Regions from separate parts of the Brevibacillus sp. HB1.2 genome, predicted to be linked through region 1. Evidence: riboswitches for the same ligand, from Rfam matches in the RefSeq annotation. Region 1 holds a riboswitch; the other holds the start of a gene.
What was found. Region 1 has a riboswitch for lysine ahead of dapD (2,3,4,5-tetrahydropyridine-2,6-dicarboxylate N-acetyltransferase). Riboswitches for the same ligand answer to the same signal wherever they lie in the genome.

Region 1 (5,172 bases):
AGCAATTGCCATATGCATGTCATGACCGCATGCATGCATGAATCCTTCATGAAGCGAGCGAAACGGATAGGACGTTTCCTCTACGATCGGTAGGCCATCCATATCCGTCCGCCAGGCAATTAATCGTTTTGGCTTTGTTCCTGCCAGCTTGACCAAAATGCCTGTCCGCCACGTTTTGATCTCGATTCGCTCCTGGGGCAGCTTTTTCAAATAATCGAGCAAGTATTGTTGCGTCTTCACTTCAGCGAAGCCTGGCTCCGGTATTTGGTGCAAGTCTCGGCGAATTTGTGTAAACAAGGAAGTCGTCATGGTCTACGCCTCCTTTTTCGTACCTGTTCTTGCTGTTAATTGCTCCTCAAACACAGCAAGAAAACGGTCCACATCGGCTTTTGTCAACGTCAGTGGCGGAAGCAGACGAACAATCGTTTTCTGCGTCACGTCAACGAGAATTCCTTCGTCAAGCAATGCTTGCTGCAAGTGGCTTACCTCTTCCGGGGTGGAAGAGAGCGGAATTCCAACCATCAAGCCTTTTCCGCGAAGGGATTGCAGCTGATCTGGAAGACGCGTTCGCAGCGCTTCCAAGCCCGCCCACAGGTACGCAATCACTTCTTCTACGTGAGCGCTGAAGGCTGGATCAAGCAATTCGTCCAACACGACATTCCCTAGGGCAGCAGACAGTGGCGATGGTGCAAAAGTCGTTCCGTGATCCCCCGGTTTGAACTGGTTCATCAGCTTTGGGCCAGCGATGACACCGCCGAGGGGAAGCCCTCCCCCTATGCCTTTGGCAAAAAGGATCAGGTCTGGCGTTACGCCTGCATGCTCATAAGCAAACAGCTTTCCTGTTCTGCCCATTCCTGTCTGGATCTCGTCCATGACAAAGAGCATGCCTTCATGTTCACAGATCGCAGCTACCTCTCGCAAGAACGCTTCCGTTAACGGCACGACACCGCCAGAACCCAAGACTGGCTCCATGAGGACCGCAGCGGGTCTTGCTTCCTGGCAAATCGCTCGCAATCCTTCCGTGTCTTCCACATCCAGTTCATAAACAGGAAAAGCCGGCTGAGGAAAGTCTTGATAGACGTGAGCCTGCCTCGTCAGACGCACTGCTCCGAGTGTTCGCCCGTGAAAACTGTTGCGTAAGACAACGATGCCTTCACGACCTGCTCCCTCGTTCTTCGTCCATTTGTGAATCAGCTTGATCGCAGACTCTGTAGCCTCTGCACCAGAGTTGGTGAAAAACACTTTTCCACTAATGCTGTTCGCAACCAAACGCTCGGCCAAACGAATAGCGGGCTTATTTAAAAATACATTGGAAATATGCAAGAAGCGCTCTCCCTGCTCACGCAGAGCCTGTACAATGCGCGGATGAGAATGCCCCAGAACGTTTACCGCGAGTCCGGTAAACAAGTCGAGGTAGCTCTTTCCATTCGTATCGTACAAGTAATTTCCTTCGCCTTTTTCTATGGCAATCGGAAGTCTTTTGTAAGAGGAGACGATATATTGTTCATCGAGCGAACGCCAGTCCATGTGCACTCTCTCCCTTACAGCTGACGTAGCTCCTGCTTGATCTCTGTCTTGGAACGAGTTTTTTCATCGATTTGCTTGATCACACGAGCAGGCGTTCCCGCAACTACTACGTATGGAGGTACATCTTCAATCACGACAGCACCCGCTGCAACGACAGCACCTTTTCCTACGCGAACACCTTCCAGAATGACAGCATTTGCTCCGATGACAACATCGTCTTCGACAACAACTGGCTGTGCAGATGGTGGCTCGATAACGCCTGCGATAACCGATCCAGCGCCGATGTGGCAGTTTTTCCCGATGGTTCCACGTCCACCTACAACAACATTCATGTCGATCATCGTACCTTCACCGATAACTGCGCCGATGTTAATGGAAGCACCCATCATGATGACCGCATTGTTACCGATTGTCACTTGGTCACGGATAATTGCGCCTGGCTCAATACGTGCTTGAATTCCTTTTGTATCCAGCAATGGAATAGCGGAGTTGCGGCGGTCGCTTTCTACCACATAATCTTCAATTTTGTCTGCGTTAGCAGCGAGCACTGGCTCAATCTCTTTCCACTCACCAAAAACAACACCAGTAGGACCAGTAATGAAGGCTTTGGAGCTCGCACCAAAGTCGATTCCCTCCAGGTTCCCTTTCACATATACCTTCACTGGTGTTTTCTTTTCGCTTTTTTGAATAAACGCGATAATTTCGTTGGCATCCATCATGTTCATGGTTACATCCTCCTCAAAATAACAGCATGGTAAATCAAAAAAAGCAATGAGTGCATTCGCTATCTCATTGCTCTTACTACTACAGAAGCAAATCATAAATAGCGCTCCACAAAAAGACTTTAGGTCCCTTGTGACAGGATGATCATTTTTCATGAGACACCCCAGCCTGTGCTACGTAGGGGCATAGCATAAGCTTCGGCGCTTTAGCCTTTCTTCCTTCTCCTGCCCCCTGGCAGATTGCGAAAAGACTTACTCTTCTTCGGCGCACCTCTATTTAGAGTACATTATTATAATTTTATTTAACTCTACCAAAATCAATGAAACGTGGCAATAAGAAAAAAGTTATTGACAACGATTCTCATTTTCATTATTTTTATTGATGAGAATGATACTCATTATCTGAATTGGAGGTTTTACGTTTTATGAGCATTTTGATGGTATACGCGAGCATGACAGGGAATACTCAAGAAATTGCTGAAGCAATTGCAGAAGGTATTCGTTCAACTGGTGCTGAGCTGGAGATAAAAGAAGTGATGGATGCGAACGCAAAAGAACTCGAAGCTTACGACGGAATCTTGCTTGGTGCCTACACATGGGGCGACGGTGAACTGCCAGACGAATGCCTGGATTTTTATGAGGAAATGGACAATATTGACCTCAGCGGGAAAAAGGTTGTTGCTTTTGGCTCTTGCGACTCCGCTTACGAGCATGTCGGTGCAGCTGTTGATATTTTGCTGAAAAAGGCGAGCGAGCGTGGTGCGGAAACTCCTCTGGAAGGTTTGAAAATCGAGCTTTCTCCTACTGCAAAAGAAGTGGAAACGTGCAAAGCATTTGGGGTGTCATTTGTTGAATTGCTCGGCTAATTGATGTTTCCCAAATACTCTGGCACATGCTATACTATCAATCCAACTTTTTAAGGAGGATTGATCTCATGTCACTACATACGGACGAGATTCTCTTACGGCCTCTCCAACAACAAGACGCAGCCGAGCTCCTAGAGCTTCGGCTGCGTAATCATGACTTTCTCCAACCATTTGAACCAATCCGCCCCGCTTCATTTCTGACCCTCATAGGACAGCAAGAACAGATTTCACAAGCGCAGATTGATTTTGAACGTGGTACTGCCTATGCTTTCGGCGTATTCTCCCGAGAATCCGGAAAGATGATTGGACGTGTAGCGTTGTCGAATGTCGCACGTGGCGCATGGCAAAATGCGACGATTGGCTACTTTATGGATCAGGCGTGCAATGGCAAAGGTTATACGACATCAGCAGTAAATCTCGCCCTCCGCTTTGCTTTAACGGATGCTGGGCTGCACAGAGTACAAGCTGCTGTTATGCCTCGCAATCAAGCTTCCATTCGCGTCTTGGAAAAAAACCGTTTTCGCCAGGAAGGGCTTTCGTTACGCTTTTTGCAAATTAACGGTGTATGGGAAGACCATCTCCTGTACGCTCTTACTGCTGAGGAGTGGGCTCAGTAATTTCCTCCCTCATTTCGCTCTCTCGTAGCCGCTCCAGGATACGCCGTTTGCGGTACAGCATCATCCCCGCTTCGGCGACATCCTGTACGGTTGAACGGTTCAAATACGCCCCGAACAAAACACCTGCAATCGGCACCATTTGAAACAATTTTTTCCACCCAAAGTTTTCTGTGTACGTTACCACGACTTCACGCCATCCTTGCAATTGAGCCATAACCTCTCTCTGCGCATTTGGATCATCAAAGCGGGAGAGCTCAGCGAGTATCGCTTTTTTCCCTACAATGTCTGATGAAGCAAACTGCAAGCATTTGACGACAAACAGCCGCTCTCTTTTCTCTTCAGGTCGATAGCCATAGGCAAGAGCCATCTCTTGTAATACTTTAAGGGATGTCCCCATCAATAAAGGGATATCGATCGCGAGGGTAAAAATCCCTCCGAAGCCAGTCGTGGCACCTTGTACCGTGGCAAAATTCGCACGTGAATCCTTTAACTCCATTGCGACATCATTCATGATCGTAAGCGGTACAGCGGCAATCTTTTCTTTGTCAACAACAGACGCCCCCTGTCCCTCTAACCGTTTGCCAAACCGCTTGTAAATCGGTTCATCCTGCACCAAATAAGTTCCACCTGTCTCAAGAAAGGCTGCCATTTCATCTACGGCTTTTCCCAGCTTCTCTTGAACGAATGCAGGCGTAATCCGATCCAACAGAACAAACGGAAGTCTGCCAAGCTTTTCCCAGAACCACAAGTCGTTCTGGTCTCTCTCCCAAGCCTCCACTTCACGTAATGCCGTAACCAATGACTCCCTAGACTCACTCAACCCCAACAACCTCCCTGGCTGCTCACTCAGATTCTCCTCGCCTCCACTGACATTGGTTGCGCAAGATGGACTTGATGTAGTCCTGCAACTCTTCTGACGTGGCGTGACAGACGAATTCTTTTTTACTTCTTACGATTCCCAGTTTTAAATGTTTCACTTCCTCTCCTTCGATTCGAAACCCGAACTTTTCCAAGATCGTCTTCTGCTCATTTGTCATTGGACTTCCTCCCCATGTAGTCGAAAACCCCCATGCCAAAAAGTGCAAGGGGGTCAATCGTTATTTCACTTCGATTGTGAATGCGATCGTTTCTTTTCGTTCATCAACGTCTGTTTTTTTGACTGATCTTTTTTGTCTTGTAACGAGTTGGCAAGTCTTGTTGCTAAGGATGTTGGTTATTTTGATCTCGTATTTGCCGGGCTTCTGCCGATTAATGTATTTGCTAATATCAAGTGATTCCAGTCCGTTTTCAGTGCCGTCATCTCGATTGGAAGGCTTAATGGTAGTGATTTCTTTTCCTTCGTAGGAGATCTCGATCCGGTTTTCTGAAGATATCGTAGCACTGCTGTGCTCTTGTCTAGCACCAATGGCGTTCTCTCCATATATCCACTCATACTTGGGC
Region 2 (5,172 bases), on a different contig from region 1:
TGCGAATTGAGCTGCCATAGTACCACCGAGCGAATGTCCTCCGATGACAAACGTTTTATTCGGGTACGCCTTTAATACTTGTGTGGCTCGCGTCATATCACTTACAGCCAAATTCAGCGGCATTCGTGCGAGAAAAACATGGTAGCCGTAGCCTGCCAAAGCACGGGCAATCGGTGCATAGCTCTCCGGTTTGACCAGTGCTCCTGGATATAAGATGAGTCCCGGCTCGCGTGACTCCCCGCCTTGGAAAATAATCCAGTCATTCGTATCCATGACCGTAATCCCTTCACCGCCTTGCATGGCCGTTAATGCTGCCTGATCGGGTTGATAGGGTTGCAAATACCATATCGCCAGACAAATCGCTCCAAGTGTCACCAATACGAGTGCCTGAAACCATTTTTTGCGTGCTTGACTCATCCTACCCACCTCGTTTCCGTTCCCATGTATAGTTCTATATATTATGTCTCAAACCTAGAAAAAAACCGTCAGAGACAAAATCCCGACGGTCGTTAGTAATGGCTCCATCAGCCTTTTTCCTTCTGTCGCTCCCGAAAACGGCGCACCTTCATCAGGTTTCCGCACATTTTGTCATCACACCAGCGGCGCACCCGGTTGCGGCTTTCATCATAAAACACCCAGCGGCAATCCTCGTTGTCACATATTTTGATTCGCTCCAAATGCTGCTGGGCAAGCAGCTCCGCGAAAGAAGCCGCAATTTGTGCCATGACGAGAGGCCAGCCCTCTGTTGAGCTGGATTGCTTTTGCCCGTAGCCGCCCTCCTCATCTACATACAACACCTGTATATGAAAAGGGGCCTGAGCCAAAGCTCTGTTCAATTCCGCAAGATCGTCCTCTTGGATTCGGTCTCCACGGACAACAGCTTCCAGCATACGTCTCAAACGTTCGCGCAGCTGCAAAAGGGAAGCGGCACACTCCTCATTTATCGGAAGCGGAGCGGTTAGCTTGTATGTTTGCAAAAAGGATGACAGCCATTCCTGGTTCTCCAAACGATTTTCCGCACGACCAGAACCACGCCAATCCCGCCAATCACTATTTAAAAAATCGATACAAAGCCAGTCCATGTCATTATCTCTCCTGACGAAACCCTACATTTTTCTCTCTTGTATGACTATACAGAATATGGTAATATCTCTTTGTAACTATCGTAATCAAATTAACTGGTTACATCTTCATTTCTTACTGCTATTATAGCGTTTCATCAATCTGTTTCACAGACGAGGAGGAAGCGTATGAATCGGAAGGATTTGCTTTTGCATGGATGGGAATGTACGTATGACAAGGAAGACTGGTATCCACCCTTAAAAGAAGCGCTTTCCAGAGTATCAGCAGCCGAGGCCAGCTGGCGCCCTGTGGGAGAAGCAGCCAACACGATCTGGGAAAACATCAGCCACCTTCTTTATTACAAAGAACGCCTGTTGCATCGTCTATTGGGCACTGAATTTCCTAGCTCGGCTGAGACGAACGATGATACCTTCATCCCGTCCGGCGGTCCGGATGACGAAGACGCTTGGCAAGCTACCCTCTTGCGCATGGAAAGCGTCCATCGCCACATTCATGAAAAGCTTTCCTTGCTGACGGATGAGGATTTAAACCAGACGGCTACTTATACGCCCATTTACCAAACCGTGATGAGTCTGGTCCTGCATGATGCGTTTCATACGGGACAAATTGTCCAAATTCGCAAGTTACAAGGCTCTTGGCCTGCCAGACGCTCATTTGAATAACAAAATTTCACATTGATTAATCATAAACAATCCTTTATAGTTGATAAATCACATAATTTCATACATGTTATCCTCATCTTTCACGGTGAGGATAGAGGTCGCGGCTTTTATATCATCCTGTACGAGATTCAGAGAAAATCAATGACTCCAGGTAAGGAAAATCCGCCGAAGCTCATATCGCGTCTCTGTGCGATTGGGTTGGGGCTGTACTCGAAAGGGGCAGAACTGTCACGTTTGCATGCCAAGCAAGCGTGGTGAGCTATCTTCAGTGAAGGCTTGGTGGGGATTGGATGATACCGCCCTATGCCATTTTTTTGGCTATGGCGGTTTTTTCGTTTCCGACCTTCCTTCTCAAAAATCAAGAAAGGTCGTGCAAGTAGCTTATGTCACAAAATCAATTGCAACGTGGTTTAAAAGCCCGACACCTGACGATGATCGCCATCGGCGGCTCGATTGGGACGGGATTGTTTCTCGCGAGCGGAGGCTCGATTCATTCCGCCGGACCTGGTGGAGCTTTAGTTGCCTATCTCGCCATTAGTATCATGGTTTACTTTTTAATGACCAGCTTGGGGGAAATGGCGGCCTTCATGCCTGTTTCTGGTTCGTTTTCGACCTATGCCACACGGTTCGTCGATCCATCTCTCGGCTTTGCTCTCGGCTGGAACTACTGGTACAACTGGGCCATTACCATTGCCGTCGAGCTGTCAGCTTCCGCACTCATTATGAAATATTGGTTCCCGGATACCCCAGCGATATTGTGGAGCGCTTTGTTCCTCGGATTGCTGTTTGCCTTGAATCTCCTGTCTGTGAAAGCCTATGGAGAATCTGAATATTGGTTCGCCTTGATTAAAGTAGTAACGGTAATCGTCTTTATTATTGTTGGTGTGTTGATGATTTTTGGCATTATGGGCGGCCAAGCAGTCGGCCTCCAAAACTTCACCAAAGGCGACGCGCCATTCAATGGCGGCTTCATGGCCCTGCTCGGTGTCTTTATGATTGCCGGATTCTCTTTCCAAGGGACAGAGCTCGTTGGTGTCGCAGCTGGGGAGAGCGAAGACCCTGCCCGCAACATTCCGAAGGCCATCCGTCAAATTTTTTGGCGCATCCTACTCTTCTATATCCTCGCTATTTTGATCATCGGGTTGTTGGTTCCATACGATAATCCAAATCTGATCAGTGGCGACCTTACGGATATTGCGATCAGTCCGTTTACGATTGTTTTTGAAAATGCCGGATTTGCTTTTGCAGCATCCGTCATGAATGCCGTTATTCTTACGTCTGTATTGTCTGCTGGAAACTCTGGCATGTACGCCTCTACACGCATGCTGTGGAACTTGGCGAAAGAAGGAAACGCACCAAAATGGTTCGCAAAAGTAACAAGTAACGGCGTACCGATCAATGCCTTGATCTTGACTGCGCTCGTCGGCGCCCTTGCTTTTCTGTCCTCTCTGTTTGGGGAAGGCGAAGTGTACGTCTGGCTTCTAAATGCTTCCGGTATGTCAGGTTTCATCGCTTGGCTGGGCATTGCCATTAGTCACTACCGTTTCCGTAAAGCGTTTATCGCTCAGGGTCGTGACTTAAGCGAATTGCCTTATCGGGCAAAGTGGTTCCCGTTTGGACCGATTTTTGCCTTCATCATTTGCTGTATCGTTATTATTGGGCAAAACTACTCCGCATTCATGGGTGGAACGGTTGACTGGTATGGCGTCCTGGTCTCTTACATTGGCCTGCCACTCTTCTTAATCGTTTGGCTCGCTTATAAAATTACCAAAAAGACCGAGCTCGTCCCTCTTGAACAAGTAGACTTCAGCATGGATGAGCACACGAAATAATCGAAGAAATAAGTACGGACTTCCGTTCAGATAACGGAAGTCCTTTTTCATGTTTGCCAGCATATTAAAAACTGCCCAAAAATTGCCGATAGTATAGACAAGAAGCCATTGAGATCCGTTTCCTTCCGTTCTCACAACTCATACCAGTCATCTGATATAAGGTAACCAGATCTCCTGCCATCACGACTGAACATGAATCCATGTGAGGAGAGTAGAACATGCACATCCAATCGAATACCCGCTACCTAACCCCCCAGCTTTCAACTAACCAACTTGCACCCAAAATGGTGACAGGAACTCGTCTAGCATTGCCCGAGAACGATACAGTAGACCTTCGTTCTCACAAGGCACGAGAGCTCCCTGCTGATGTCATCGAGCATCACAGTGTCCAATTTTTCTTTAACACAGAGATTAATGAGCGTTTGGATAAAATTTTTGCAGATAAACCACCCGAGGCTCGCAAAGCCTTTGACCACATCCTGGAGCAAAACTTTTTCAACTCCCCATCCACCTACTCCGATGAAGAAAGAGCTGCTTTGGTAGAAGTCGGTTTAACCCAAGGCAAATATTTGGCAGACCAATACATGGCTGATGAAAATGCTGCTGAATTTTTGGATACCCTCCATTTGCTCGCTGGCGTTGCCAAAACACGAAAGGTTGACCCTGCAACCGGCAGTGTCAGCTACGTAGAGCTTCCGCAAAAACCACATGGGGCGCCGAGCGACTATGTTAACCCGTCCAAGCTGATGGAGCGGTATGACCCGGAAGCCTACAAAAAAATGCATGCGGCTACCAATCAAACAGAGAAAGTAAGCATGCTGATTCAATTCGTCAAAAAGCTGCAACATCGACCAGACTGGATCTCTCAATACCGGAACGAACAAGCTACGCTTCTTTCCGATTTAAAAAATACGAAAATCACTAACCGCTTTGAGAATGTAAATACAAAGGACGACACTGAATTTGTTCGTCGAATGAATACGCTCGCTGAAAATGCTTCCTTTTCTACCTTCACACCATTGCTTCAAACGAATCTTGCCTCTTTTATGAAGATCTTGACCAAGAAAACAAGTTAACTACACAAAGATGATGGACACAGCCTCCTCCCGAACTTCCCTGGGACTGGGGCTCTTTTTTTGTGTAGCTGATGGACATACTAACCCGTAAAGGAGGGGACGAACATGTATGACAATCTCGAAAACGACCTGCCTGATTTCAAACAACTGGATGACAGACTGATCGCTCAACCTCCTACTAGCCTCATAATCGCAATCCGTACCAATCTAGACAAGGAACCAAATGACGTCGACAATCCGTATGTGCAGCAAGACTCTACACCCACTGGACAAAATAAGGGGGAAGCAAATGACTGATCGCAGCTCAAAGGAAAAACCGGACATGGGTTATAACGGAAGCAATATGCATGGTTATTCCCTTACAGCAAAGGAAGGGACATTGGACCAAACTGACAAGTCAGCTGCGGCAAAAAAAGAAAACAGGGACAAAGAATAGTTCTTTTCCCGTCACGATGAACAAATCCCCTTTGGGGAAACAGGCAGATACTCACTTTGCCTGTTTCCTGAAGGGGATTCTTT

Region 2: it holds a riboswitch for lysine, as region 1 does, so the genes downstream of both, HPY28_RS21220 (amino acid permease) here and dapD (2,3,4,5-tetrahydropyridine-2,6-dicarboxylate N-acetyltransferase) in region 1, are expected to answer to the same signal.

The regions. Positions count from the first base shown of each region.
Region 1 covers NZ_JABMIU010000002.1:450,944-456,115, forward strand. The annotation lists gene HPY28_RS07070 (N-acetyldiaminopimelate deacetylase) at 1-309, opposite strand, end outside; gene HPY28_RS07075 (aspartate aminotransferase family protein) at 313-1,527, opposite strand; gene dapD (2,3,4,5-tetrahydropyridine-2,6-dicarboxylate N-acetyltransferase) at 1,542-2,252, opposite strand; lysine riboswitch at 2,344-2,533, opposite strand; gene HPY28_RS07085 (flavodoxin) at 2,675-3,115, shown strand; gene HPY28_RS07090 (GNAT family N-acetyltransferase) at 3,184-3,732, shown strand; gene HPY28_RS07095 (EcsC family protein) at 3,707-4,561, opposite strand; gene HPY28_RS07100 (hypothetical protein) at 4,575-4,769, opposite strand; gene HPY28_RS07105 (hypothetical protein) at 4,830-5,172, opposite strand, start outside.
Region 2 covers NZ_JABMIU010000010.1:150,223-155,394, forward strand. The annotation lists gene HPY28_RS21205 (alpha/beta fold hydrolase) at 1-417, opposite strand, end outside; gene HPY28_RS21210 (CGNR zinc finger domain-containing protein) at 525-1,082, opposite strand; gene HPY28_RS21215 (DinB family protein) at 1,251-1,745, shown strand; lysine riboswitch at 1,830-2,015, shown strand; gene HPY28_RS21220 (amino acid permease) at 2,129-3,577, shown strand; gene HPY28_RS21225 (hypothetical protein) at 3,796-4,653, shown strand; gene HPY28_RS21230 (hypothetical protein) at 4,759-4,950, shown strand; gene HPY28_RS21235 (hypothetical protein) at 4,943-5,089, shown strand.